One region of the Shewanella psychropiezotolerans genome, then DNA from elsewhere that is predicted to be linked to it. Evidence: predicted binding sites of a transcription regulator. Region 1 holds the regulator's gene; each other region holds the start of a gene.
What was found. The regulator LexA, encoded in region 1, represses DNA repair genes until DNA is damaged. The targets are predictions, from matches to a motif close to TACTGTATNNNNATACAGTA.

Region 1 (3,222 bases):
ATGTAGCTGCCTTACCTGCTCGGCACCTTTAATATTGATACCCTTGTACAACTTGTTCCACAGCCAGGCCAAGAAACGCTCGGCGATGCGCACAAAGCTCTCGGAGTAATCCGCCGCAACTTCATCGAGATACTCCATCGCCTTTGCTCTGGCCTCGACTTCGGAGATCTTCTTGCTCGCCGCTTCCTCCAGAATCGCCTTCTTCAGGGACTCTGAATTTAACAGGTCTTGAAATAGCACCTGACGTTTAGGCAAAACAGGTCCGGTCATGACCTTACGTTGACGGCTGAAGTGGACTCGAGCAACACGAGCTAACTTATGAGCAATTCGCTTGTCGGTGCCGTGTTCGTCGGCCATATAACGAATTGAGACGGCATTAGAAAATTGAACGAAATTATGTCGACCCAGGAAGAGGATCATCAGGCATTTTCGCAGCCAGGTAGGATTTTGACGCTCAAATACCGCCGCCTTCATGGTATCGTCTTCTTTACCTGGAGTACGCCCCCAGTAAAGGCTAACCGGCACTAGCTGTATATCCAGTTCAGGCTTCTGCCTATGTACCTTGAGCAGATCCATAAAGCTATTTAAGAAAAACTCGTTACTTTCTCTTTGGCCAAATAGCGGCTTGGCACCTTCCAGACACACCACCCTCGGCGTGTGCTCACCATCGACAACCAACTCATCATAAGGGCTTGGAAGCCCATACTTATTAGTGATTTCACTTAAGGAAGCGATGTCGCTGAGAGATTCAGTCTTCATCACATAAACCATAGGCTTATCTGGATCTAAGTTGAGATCGGCGAAGGGGTCATGGGGTACAACTATTGTTTGTACCAGCTTTTTCTGAATCCAACGTAAGGATTTATACCAAAGAGAGTCTTTTTTTGACATTTTTCTTATACAATGTGAGTCTTCTTAATAACGGCATAGAATACCAGATAAAAGAGAGATCTCCCTAATAGTAGTCAGCAAAATCCCCCGCATGCCTGATTCGACACTCAAAGCACTTGAGATTGAATATAATTTTCAAAAAAATTAATATTAGATAGCTTTACGGGTGTTCACATTTATAAGGCAACATAAGTTAATAATATTAGGTATAGGTACAATTCATCTCGATAGCCTAGAACATAAAATAAGCCAGTTTAGAGAGATAACCACCAGCACAAAAGATATATAATTCAAGGAGGCCATGCCCACCACCTATTTTTAACGTTATATAAGCACCGAGTAGTCACACCAAAATAATAAATATAAACCATGGGCTTGCGATTGAGAGTTTTTTTGCATACTCACTAATCTTGGTTAATCCTTGCACTGACTAAAATACTGTATATACTAACAGTAACTGTATAGAAAGACAGGATTCATCATGAGACCTTTGACACCAAGACAAGCCGAGATTCTAGAACTCATTAAGCGTAATATTTCCGATACAGGAATGCCTCCGACTCGAGCCGAAATAGCTAAGCGACTAGGTTTCAAGAGCGCCAACGCTGCCGAAGAACATCTTAAGGCACTGGCTAAGAAAGGTCGCATAGAGATCATTCCCGGTACGTCCCGCGGCATCCGACTCACACAAGCTGCGGAGCCAGAAGATTTAGGCTTGCCATTGATCGGCCAGGTTGCCGCAGGCGAACCCATCCTTGCCCAGGAACATATAGAACAACATTATCAGGTCGACCCAAGCATGTTTCGTCCCTGTGCCGACTTTCTACTTAGGGTGCGCGGCGACAGCATGAAAGATATCGGCATTCTCGAGGGTGATCTGCTCGCAGTGCATAAGATTTCACAAGCCAAGAATGGCCAAATTGTCGTGGCTAGAGTGGAAGAGGATGTCACAGTAAAACGCTTCGAGAAAAAGGGCAGCATGGTTTATCTCCATGCTGAAAATGAAGACTATGCACCGATAGTGGTCGATCTCACCAGTCAGAGCCTGAGCATTGAGGGGCTGGCAGTCGGTGTGATCCGTAACGGCAACTGGCAATAGATGAAATCGCACATTGGCGAAGGAGCTTGGTAATGAAAAATTTAATCGGAAATAGCCCTAGACACCCAGGTTTATGGACGAATCCCCTTGACCAAGCGTCCATCACCCAAGAGTGTGGAAGTATCACTACAGTAAGTACCCACACTCAGGGCCGGGTGGAACTGAAAAAGGTGAGTAATCGGCTCGCCACATTGAGCCATCAGGGGCAATGGATCGTATTGATCAGTCCTCCCAACATAGGTTACAAGCAGATGTTAGCCGAAGCCGGTGTTAGGATGGACCGAGTATTGTTGGTTCATGCTAAAGACGAAATCGAAACCTTATGGGCCATGGAAAAAGCACTCATAAGTGGTACATCCAGTGCCGTCATCTGCTGGACTCAGGTCCTAGATTCCCGTGACAACCGACGACTCAGACTCGTAGAAAAGAGCGCTCGCGCCCTTGGCATTGTCATCGAAGATGCGAATAGTCACTTACATGCTAAAGCCCATGAACAAACAGATGCTCACTTCAATCAAGCCTGTTTATTTGGATCTCTGCACTAATCTCCAGTCAATGTAGCCAATAGAAAAATGATTATTTAAGTCCCGCAAGGGACTTTTTTGTATTTGATTTTTATTCGAAATTTTTAAAAAATTCATTAAAAGTGATCTTGATCAATAATTCAACACCAAGTAAGTTAGGGATATAACAACGATAATTTGTTATATCCAAACGATTTAGTAGTCGGCGTAGTAAAGCCCTGCCATCTGTGTAAGGCCAGATATTTACCTCGCTGAAGTCGGTACTGATATATTCAGCCGTAGGTGCGAGCGTGGTTAACTCTGGTAGTAAGTGACTGCCAAACTAAAATAACAAGTGAACCGCCACTGCACTTTGAAGTCATCGTTGCTTTTTTGGGAACTGAAGAGTTTGCATAGAGCAGAGACTTACTGTGTGACTCTTCTTTGTCTTAATTTTTGACAGAGGAGAAGTCTAGTGAAGCGAGTGTTGTATATTTTTCTGGCGTTGCTATTTACGCCATACGTTTTGGCATCAGAAATGCCCCTTAATATGACCAAGGGTGTCACGGATATCAGTGGACAGGTATACAACCTGCACATGATCATCCTGTATATCTGTTGCGCCATCGGTGTTGTGGTTTTCGGAGTAATGATCTATTCCATGATCAATCACCGAAAGTCTAAGGGTGCCGTAGCAGCCAATTTCCACGAAAGTACTAAGGTCGAGAT
Region 2 (3,222 bases), 3.0 Mb from region 1:
GGAGTTCCTTAACCTATCCAGCTGTTTTGATTGTTGGTAAAAGGCAGTTTCAATCTCATTTTTAGCCTGATAATTTTCAATATTTAGAACCGATATTCGTTGGGCCTCTTGCCTTAAGCGTTCTTTTTCAACTTCGGCTTTCCTGACGTTCTCAGCCATGAAGTTCAAATCGGTCTGTAAAACGGCTTTGGCTAACGAGAGCGTTTCAATTTCACTTTCTTTAATGGCAACTTCTGAACGGACCAGAGAAAGGGAAACTCCTAGTAGGACGATCGCTATAATTAAAAACGCAATGATATACAGGTGAAATCGACCACCTGCGGATAGCAGCTGTCTCAACATCAATTAACTCCTCTAAACAAATTTTCCTTTCTGCTTCACGGCGCCGTATTAATCCAGGTAATTTTTTACTATCGGCATAGACCCAACGTGATAGCTCATTACAAGCCCCAACTCTATCTGCTGCTAAAAGCTTGCGACGAAGCGTTGAATCTCTGAAAGCCCCAGGCCCAACGTTATAGATAAAACTGAGATACGCTGCATGTTCACCGTCAGTGAGCATCACCGGATGTGATAACCGTAGAAGTTGCCTATCGAACTTAGCTAAGTCTTTGGCGAATAACTCTAGACACTGCTGCTCACTGAAAAATTGACGATGCTCTAGCTCTGGGCCTGTGTGGCCATAACACGCAGTAAGAATGCCAACTGGATCAACATAAGTTTCCAAGACTCGTCCCTCGAAAGGAGCCACTAAAGTTGTCCCGGCAAAAACGGCTACCGAGGCTAAACCAAATGCCGCAAGTTTTTGGGATAGATTCATCATTAACTCACTAGAATTAGTAGGCCTTAACGAGGCTAAGCAGAAGCAGTTAAACCAAGTAGAGCTATGTCATGATCAACACCTTCTTGATAAACAATTTTGAGGTCGAGCTTTTTAGCTAGGGCTTTCTCAGCCAGCGCTCCATCCGAGAGATCCCAACCATCAAGTACGTATATCTCATCAGCGCACATCAACATGGGAATGCAGATCTGCATATATTCAGCTTCACTCAGACCAGCTGGGAGTATTGCTGGGTTAAGTACAATTTTGCCTAATTCTTTCTGAACATCAGCAGCGAGATTAAACGCCAAACGATTGCAATCGACCAAACCTGACATTGGCCCGGCAATATAAACCTTGCTACGAAACATAAACCCACCTAGCAACAGGCAAAAAAATAGCTCCTAAAAAGGAGCTACGAAGCGAGAGACCGATTGAAATAGCTGAAACAGAGCAATAACAAGCTTAGCTAAATATACCCATTTAGAAGGGGATTAAAAAGGTAATAAACGACCGAAAAACGGTAACAATCGACCCAAAATGTTAAATACCCTAGCCTTGTATTCAATAGTTATCAGTTAAGTGATAACTCTTCAATTTTAACTGGGCGATGACAGCGAACCGAACGAATTACCACTCCCTTAACTACAAACTCATCGAACTCTTGAATCGTAATAGAGCTTGAGCTGCCAGGATCGGAATATAGAACCCGATACTTCGTATTTATAAGAGTGGAGATCAATTCACCATTCAGTTCAGCAACGACCAAATCATTACAAACAACACTCTTCGACTGGTCAACAACAAGCAAATCACCATCGAATACACCTATATTTTGTAAATCATCTCCTTGAGCCAAATAGACTTGAGTCGCAGAAGGAGTTTCAATCAGCAGATCATCTAGATTTAGTGGCTTCTGATAGTAATCTTTAGCTGGACTCTCGAAACCTGTAATGCCGCAGCTAGCACTAATATTGATAATTCTCATAAACCACCCAATGACTGTATATCCGTACAGTCATTGTAAGTAAATAACCTAAAAAATCAAGTTTAATGATTTGAAGCATTCCAATTGAAAGTGTCAAACAGAATAAGAGAGAGAATGAGAAAAAGCAGTTGAACTCGTAAAGGATCACAAAGTTGGTCTATTGGATCTGATTTCAGCGACCCAAAGAGTCATAGCGGGGATGTTGTTAAAACTCTATATAATCAATGCTAAATTAGGGGTTCATGTGAGTTGATCGCTATCAGGGCTATCTTGCCGCGATAAAACAACAACCCTAACCCCAAAATCCTCATATGTAGTTAAGCACTGAGGTTCGCCGCCCCCGCAGTACTTTCAGCCAGAAGGACCCGCGATTAAATATTGAAGATTATTAGCGAATATAATCTGAATATTATCTCTATCTATGATTTTCACTCATCCAATTACTCGACTAAACTATACAACAGCAGCAACAAAGACATACAAAAGAATTAACAAAACCACACAATAATACCAACAACATAAAGTTAGGTTAATACCATTGTGACTGACATGGTACCTAGATGCTAATCAGGGTAAATTCCGCATCCAATATTAATCCGTCTTTTAGCCAGATCCCCCTAACAAAGGGTGGAAGTGAGGTTAACCATGTCACCAAAAACAATCATAACGATTATCAAAAATAAGCGTATTGAAAGTAAAATGACGCAAAAGGACCTAGCCCAAAAAATAGGTATGAGTGAGAAAACATATCAGCGAATAGAGAGCGAAGCTGTCGATATGCGCTTAAGTCAATATTACAACCTCATAACGGCACTAGGTTTAACCGAATTGGACGTCATCTTAGACTCTTTTAATGTGGATACCGTGACAGATAAGGATATTGTCGCCGCTACTCGGTTACTTTTACCACAAACACGGCATAACCTTGTGCACATGATAATATCTGAATTTCAGCGCTTCCAAAACACAAACAAAAGTAAAGTATAGCGATACCAAGCCTTCCTGGTCTGATAAGAGACACCGGATGCCACTCTCCTAAAATTTGTATTTTGGTCGTAGGCCTTTGAGACCATAGGCAACTGAGGATTCTGGTGACAAACCTTTCCACCACCCCTAAATATGGGGAATTAATGCATAAAACGGACTAATATTAGGTTCGTTATTTACACTATTAATTGAATATGTAATATCTCAGCCCTATTAACTCCCGTTTGATGTTACCAGTGCCCTATCCCCTTATATTACCAACCAAAAAGATATGACATGCATACCCAAAAATTTGATGAAATAACATTTTCCTATTTGCTTAAATTACGCCGAGCGAAAACTCTTACTACATTAGAGACCATGACCCTTGCATTGGAGCGGGATCACCCTTTAGCTAGTGAACAAGAAGCGATTGCTGCCGCATGGG
Region 3 (3,222 bases), 1.5 Mb from region 1:
TCCTAGCTTTCTCAGCATTCGTCCAACCACCGCCGCAGTCGCCCCAGAAATACCCACATCGACCTCATCAAAAATGAGCGTTGGTGTCGATACTTTTCTGGCGGTAATGACTTGGATACCCAGGCCTATTCTGGATAATTCACCACCCGATGCGACCTTAGACAGGGGCTGAAGCGGCTGTCCTGGGTTCGTGGTGACGAGAAACTCTATGGTGTCACAGCCATTCGGTGAGCTGAGATCTTCACTGAATGTGACCAAAATAGTAAATTTTCCCTTCGGCATGTTCAGTTCATGGATAGATTGAGTGACCTGCTTGTCTAACTCTTTGGCATAACGACAACGGCTCTGACTGAGCTTCTTGGCATGTACCAGATAGCTGTCTCGACTGGCGGCAACTTGTTGCTTGAGATCGTCCAAGGCTTCCTCGTCAGAATCTAGGTTGCTTAGTTCAGTTTTAAGTGTGAGATGGTGGGCAGCCAGCTCACTCGGGCTGACGTGATGCTTACGCGCCAGCTGCATGGCTTGGGATAATCTTTGTTCTAAGTGGGCAAAATGTTCCGGATCCAGTTCTAATCCTGCTAAGTAATTCTCCAGCTCGCTGCTGCTCTCCTGAACTTGAATAAGGGCTTCATTTAGCATATTAACGACATTCGTCAGCAGAGGATCATATGACTCGAGCTCCTGGGCTTGAGTGATACCCGCGTTGATCAAGGATTCGACGCTGCCCTGATCATTCTCCTGCAAGATAAACAGCTCATTTTTACAGGCCTCGACCAGGGCTGTGCCATTGGCGAGTTTCTTATGCTCAGCTTCTATCTGTTCAAATTCACCGGGAGAAAGGCTAAATTCATCGAGTTCTTCTACTTGGTACTGGAGCAGCTGCTTTCGAGAAATACGTTCATGTTGTGACTGAGTTAAGGCCTTAAGCTCCTTCTCTACCAGCTTGCAGCGTTGGTAACCGGCGGTGACTGAGTCGAGAAGCATTTTATGATTGGCGTAACTGTCTAACAGAGTCAGCTGATGTTCACTCTTAAGCATGGCATGGTGTGCATGTTGACCGTGAATACCAATAAGCAGTTGGCCAAGATTTTTAGCCTGTGATAAGGGCACCGGATTGCCATTGATGTATGCCCTGGAGCGACCATCACTGCCAACCGTTCGCCTGAGTATACAGTCATTATCGTGGTCGAGATCGTTATCTTCGAGCCAACGTTTGGCAACTGGGATATCATTTAAGGAAAATCTGGCACTCACCTCGGCTTTCGTAGCCCCAGGCCTTACCGTGCCAGCATCGGCTCGGTTACCCAGACACAGACCCAGGGCGTCAATTGCAATCGATTTACCCGCACCGGTTTCACCGGTAATACTGGTCATTCCAGGCTTGAAGTCCAGCTCCAGAAAGCGGACGATGGCGAAATTATTGATGCTGAGTTGGCAGAGCATAATGACATCCCTTTAATGTACTGTGTTTTTAAACAGTATATACTGATTTTATATACAGTAAAGCTCCGAGTGAATAGTGTTCAATATTATTATGACTCAATGGGACACTGAGTCGCTTGTATCACTCTTTGCTTAACCGATTAACTGCGCAGTAGATAATCTATGCTGGGCAGGGTCACAATACTCAACACTGTCCCTAACATGATAGCTTGAGCACTGATGCTGGCTTTCACTCGGTACCTTTGTGCCAATAAGAACACACTCGCTGCCGTGGGTAATGAAGCTAGCAGGACCCCCATGATCAGCAAGTCTCCCTCGATGCCAAAGGCCATTAAGAGTACATAGGCCAGGCCAGGTTGTATAAATAATTTGCACACATTAATCCAGCTCAATTCGGCGATATGCTGAAGTCTCCCTTGTTTAGCCTTTACTTGAAGAGCCTCACCGGTGGCTGACGACGTCAAAGTGAGTTCTTGCTCTGCGCTCGCTTTGACGAGCACCATGCCTATCGCGAAGAGGGCACAGGGGCTAGAAGTCATGCCTATCTGACGTAACATAATCGATAACGATTCATTGACTTGAATGTTGAGGGCCGAAATTGCCATGCCGATGCTGCTACCAATCACAATAGGGTTCTGTACCAGGGACTGAAGGATGACGACAAGGGGGGATGCCTGCTTCTGCCCTTGATACAACTCGATAGTGACTAAGACTAGGGCAAAAATAATGACCGATAGAAGCGTCGCGATAGCCGCTGCCGTTAATGCGTTAGCATTATCCGGAAACAGTATGGTGAGTAGCGGCATGCCGATAAAAGCACAGTTACCGAATGTGGTGTTTAGCGCCCTGAGTGATGCGATATCTGTGCGGCCTTTGTTGGTGATATAGGACACCAGCATCACCAAAAGATAGGTCAGTATCATAGCCAAGCTATAGCCGGCTATAAATCCCCACTGTAAGATCCCTTCGATAGGCGTTTCTGCCAAGGCAATCAGCATGATCGCCGGAAAAGCGATGTAATAGACATATTGGTTTAATACCTGATCGGTATCTGGTGACAGGATCCTGCTTTTCTGGATAAGCGAGCCTAGCAACATGATCCCAAGTACGGCAAACAATGGGGTTAAGATAGGTGACATCAATACCATCCCTTATTTGAGTCGTGTTTTTATACTTTCTTATCAAAGTAACACAGTTTTTCATTGGGATGGGATTAAGCTAAGGTCTTAGGGGGTGTTTCGGTTTTGCTTTGTGGAGTCTCTATTAGAGAGCCTTGCTTTGGGCGCTTGAGCTGGAATATGGCCCTGCATTGGTGGGAGAACGCCTAGCTCCTGAAAAAAGTTGATCTGTCTTCTTAATTCAAACAGAGAGCCCACTCTAGTCTGCTCACCTATTGTGAGTTTCCAAGTGTCTGTTAGGCCCTCTGAATTAATCAGGATATAGCCTTCATAAATCAATTTTCTCATTGATAGCTTTAGCTTTAGCTCTCAGGCAGTCCGATACCTATGTTTGATACGCCCGCTTCAATGATCTCTTTTCGCAATGATTTTACAAAGTCGGCATTCAACTTAGGATTGTCTTCGATGAGTTGAAGTAGTGTGCCTTGCAGCTCCTTCTCTTCAACCATGACCTCATGATTAAAGATGTAATCATCGAACGCATCTTCGTCAAGTTCGACATCGGAAATCGCTTCTATGTAGTTGGCGACTGTGCTCGAAGAGAGTTTACTGATGTTGACGATATCTTCTTCGACTTTACTCTGTATGGCACTCAAGAGGG
Region 4 (3,222 bases), 1.1 Mb from region 1:
GCCAGATAGGTACAGGTGACGTGATTCGTTTGTTCATGGTTGGAAACACAGTTTTCAGGCAAGCTTCTAATCTGGATGAGGAATTTTCCAGTGAATTGAAATCTTCACCGAATGCCAGCCAAGTGGTGACGTCGACGGCATAACGCTTAAACTCATCCAGAAGATCGAACTCTTGCCCCGAAACGGCTAAGTATTCGAATCGCTTCTCCAGCCTCTTGGTGATGACCTGTAACAGGGGGAAAAAATGCTTCAGATGACCAGGCTGAAAACTAGGTTCTGTGAGTTTTCTGTGGGTTTTCCATTTCTCCCCCTCCGCAGAGAATATACCGTTTAGCCCAGCCTCTTCAAAAACCGTTTCTATGCTCTTAATTCTTCTGAATTGCTCTGGACGGCTACGTAACAAGGTCTTAATCAATTTAGGTTCGGCCACTATCATCACAGGCTTAATCCCTAACCTGATCCGAAAAATATCTCCATACTGCTCAATCCATTTCAACATCTGGAGGTGGATATCGGTTTGCTTCAATGCACTGACATGCCCGAGAATACTCGTTGCCGGAGGCCCGGATAATTGAGAGAGTGATTTCATTTTTAGCCCTGAGTAAACTTACATTTTATTAATTACCGGCAGAGAACATCTGCTCTCTATAGTTTCCTGTATAAATTTAATGAACACAAATACTATTTTATTTATAAATATTATTTACAAACGTAATATCAATTTAATAAAATTCACTTTTAAAATTATTTTCAAACATTCTCATCGTTCATGATAATAATTTAAAATATAAATAGGAACAATTACGCAACCTTAATCTCTTACAAAAATAACTTTTCCATGAACTTAAGTTCACTCAACGAAATACTTCAAGGGTTCAATTACTCTCAGATCTTTAACTAGCACCTCAGGACTTCAACAAACTTCCCCTTCAAACGCCTTATTGCAATATCCGACATTTACAACTGACCTTTCGGACAGTACCTAAGGTTCTATTATCGCGGTGTAATTCACCTTGAAATTTGCCCAAATTAGTAGAACCCTATGCTGGAATCAAATCAGACTCCATTAACAAATCAGACTCCATTAACAAATCAGACTCCATTAACAAATCAGACTCCATTAACAAATCATCACACCAGTGATAATGTCCATCGCTTTGCAGTAAATCCCCCCAGTACCTCGTCACCCATAGCCCGAATCAAGGGCAGATGGACAAACTATATCGACTACGCGCCGAGGTATTTTGTCGTGAACTCGCCTGGGTCGGAAGCCCGGAAGATGAGAAGGAATATGACAACTTCGATAATACATCGACCCATCTGGGACTCTTTATCGATGGTCAAGCGACCGGATACCTGAGAGTACATCATCACGACACTCCCTGGATGATCAATACGATTTTCAGCAGCCCTCTGCTGGGCTCTAAACCTACAACTCAACTCGCTAACTCTTGTGAAGTATCCCGACTATTAATCAAGTCCACTCACAGAGGAAAAACGAAGGTGAGTAATCACCCTCCTCTGAACCTGTTGCTGTCACACTTACAAAATTATTGCCGCAACAGAAACATCAGGTATGTCTACATGGTAGTGACACCCGCAACACGAGTCGTTTTTTCCCGAATAGGCTTTAAATCGACCCCGTTATCCAAGCCGGTTAAGATGGATGATGGTTGTTATGCCATGGCGGCTGTACTGGATTTTGGACAAGTCGAAACACTGATCCCTTCGAAGAAAACTCTTTGCTCCTAGCGATTTTATTTAAAGAGAGCCGCTAGATGACTACCTCATCTAGCGGCGCTAAAATCTTATCTGCTACTCGAAACGCATTAGCAAGAATCGTAAAGGTTGGGGTCACACTACCACCCGTTAAAGCCATGAATGAACGAATGAACGAATGAATTAACTGACTTAAACCTTCTCAAGTCGCGCTAAAATCTTATCAGCCACCCGAAACGCATTAGCATAAATCGTAAAGGTTGGGGTCACACTACCTCCATTAGGCATAAATGAACCATCGGTCACATAGAGGTTATCGCAATCATGTACTTTACAGTTCTTGTCTAACACAGAGGTTTTTACATCATTGCCGAAACGACAACCACCGGCGACTAAGTTTGAAGTAGGCTGAGTAAAAACATTACCCCAAGCTTGATGAGCCCCCATGGCTTTCATCACTTCAACGCCTCGATCCACCAGATACTGAGCCACCTTCTCATCATGGGAATGAAAGCCTGTTCTGACTTTGGCAACGCTCTGACCCCAGCGGTCTTTCTCTACAGGGTCCAGACTGACATAGCATTCATCATTAGTTAGCCAGTCACAGAAAACTTCAAACTTAAAGTCTTTCGACTTGGTGAAGTGGGATTTGATCTTCTGTTTCAGCGGCGTACCCCACAACAGGTTTTCCCCTTGCCACTTCAAGCTGGCAGTCTCCCCTGTTGGCGATGGTGGATCGAAGACAAAATCGAGTGTGCCGCCTTTTATTGGTTTAGATGAGACTGCTTTATCGTCAATCTCATACCAGTCCTGCAGGGCTCGATTGAAAAAGGGACCACGAATTTTAAGCTGCTTGGCCTCGAACTCTTTGAGCTTACCCATCTCAAACACACCATGACCCGTACCTCCGGCGCAGCAGTGCAGGTTTTTTCCCACCTGCTGATAGGTATTTCCTATGCCATTGGGATGTTTGTCGCCAGTGCTACTGAGTAACAGGCGGGCACTCTCAATGGAGTAACAGGCCACCACAAACAGCTTAGCCGTAACGCGCTTTGAGCTGTTTTCATCGGTCAGATCGAAATAATCCACGGAGCTTATTTGTCCAGAGCTGTCCGTATTGAGCCGATATACCTTAGCCTGAGTGACTATCTCACAATTGCCGGTTTTTACAGCCGCATCTAGCAAGGCTGCACGAGAGCTAGCCTTTGCACCGGAATGACAGCCATAACTGCCACAATAACCTGAGTATTCACAGCTTTTTCGGCCGTTGAAGGGGATAGAGAGAATACCGCGAGCCATGGGTAAGGGATGCAGCTTTAACCCCTTACAGGCGGCATCGAAGCGCTGAGCGACAGGATGTTCTGCGGTCGGTGGAAAGGGGAAGTCTATGGTCGAACGCGGCTCTAACTGCGGATGCTTTACCACTTTGCCAGAGACGCCAATCACCTGTTCCACCTTGGTATAGTAAGGCTCGAGATCATCATAACTAATGGGCCAATCGAC

Region 2: a site for LexA is predicted at 1,821-1,840, ahead of FM037_RS16535 (S24 family peptidase). Genes of this name have one in related genera too.
Region 3: a site for LexA is predicted at 1,462-1,481, ahead of recN (DNA repair protein RecN). Genes of this name have one in related genera too.
Region 4: a site for LexA is predicted at 962-981, ahead of FM037_RS05905 (acyl-homoserine-lactone synthase). Genes of this name have one in related genera too.

The regions. Positions count from the first base shown of each region.
Region 1 is NZ_CP041614.1:234,078-237,299, reverse strand. Features, by position in the region: gene plsB (glycerol-3-phosphate 1-O-acyltransferase PlsB) at 1-891, opposite strand, end outside; gene lexA (transcriptional repressor LexA) at 1,373-1,990, shown strand; gene FM037_RS01060 (cell division inhibitor SulA) at 2,023-2,535, shown strand; partial or broken gene coxB (cytochrome c oxidase subunit II) at 2,969-3,222, shown strand, end outside.
Region 2 is NZ_CP041614.1:3,727,917-3,731,138, forward strand. Features, by position in the region: partial or broken gene FM037_RS16525 (lysozyme) at 347-820, opposite strand; gene FM037_RS16530 (DUF4406 domain-containing protein) at 856-1,191, opposite strand; gene FM037_RS16535 (S24 family peptidase) at 1,395-1,808, opposite strand; gene FM037_RS16540 (helix-turn-helix transcriptional regulator) at 2,454-2,795, shown strand; gene FM037_RS16545 (hypothetical protein) at 3,072-3,222, shown strand, end outside.
Region 3 is NZ_CP041614.1:1,689,848-1,693,069, forward strand. Features, by position in the region: gene recN (DNA repair protein RecN) at 1-1,443, opposite strand, end outside; gene FM037_RS07485 (AEC family transporter) at 1,584-2,582, opposite strand; gene FM037_RS07495 (YjaG family protein) at 2,924-3,222, opposite strand, start outside.
Region 4 is NZ_CP041614.1:1,333,696-1,336,917, reverse strand. Features, by position in the region: gene FM037_RS05910 (cytochrome P450) at 1-589, opposite strand, end outside; gene FM037_RS05905 (acyl-homoserine-lactone synthase) at 1,210-1,752, shown strand; gene FM037_RS05900 (GMC family oxidoreductase) at 1,912-3,222, opposite strand, start outside.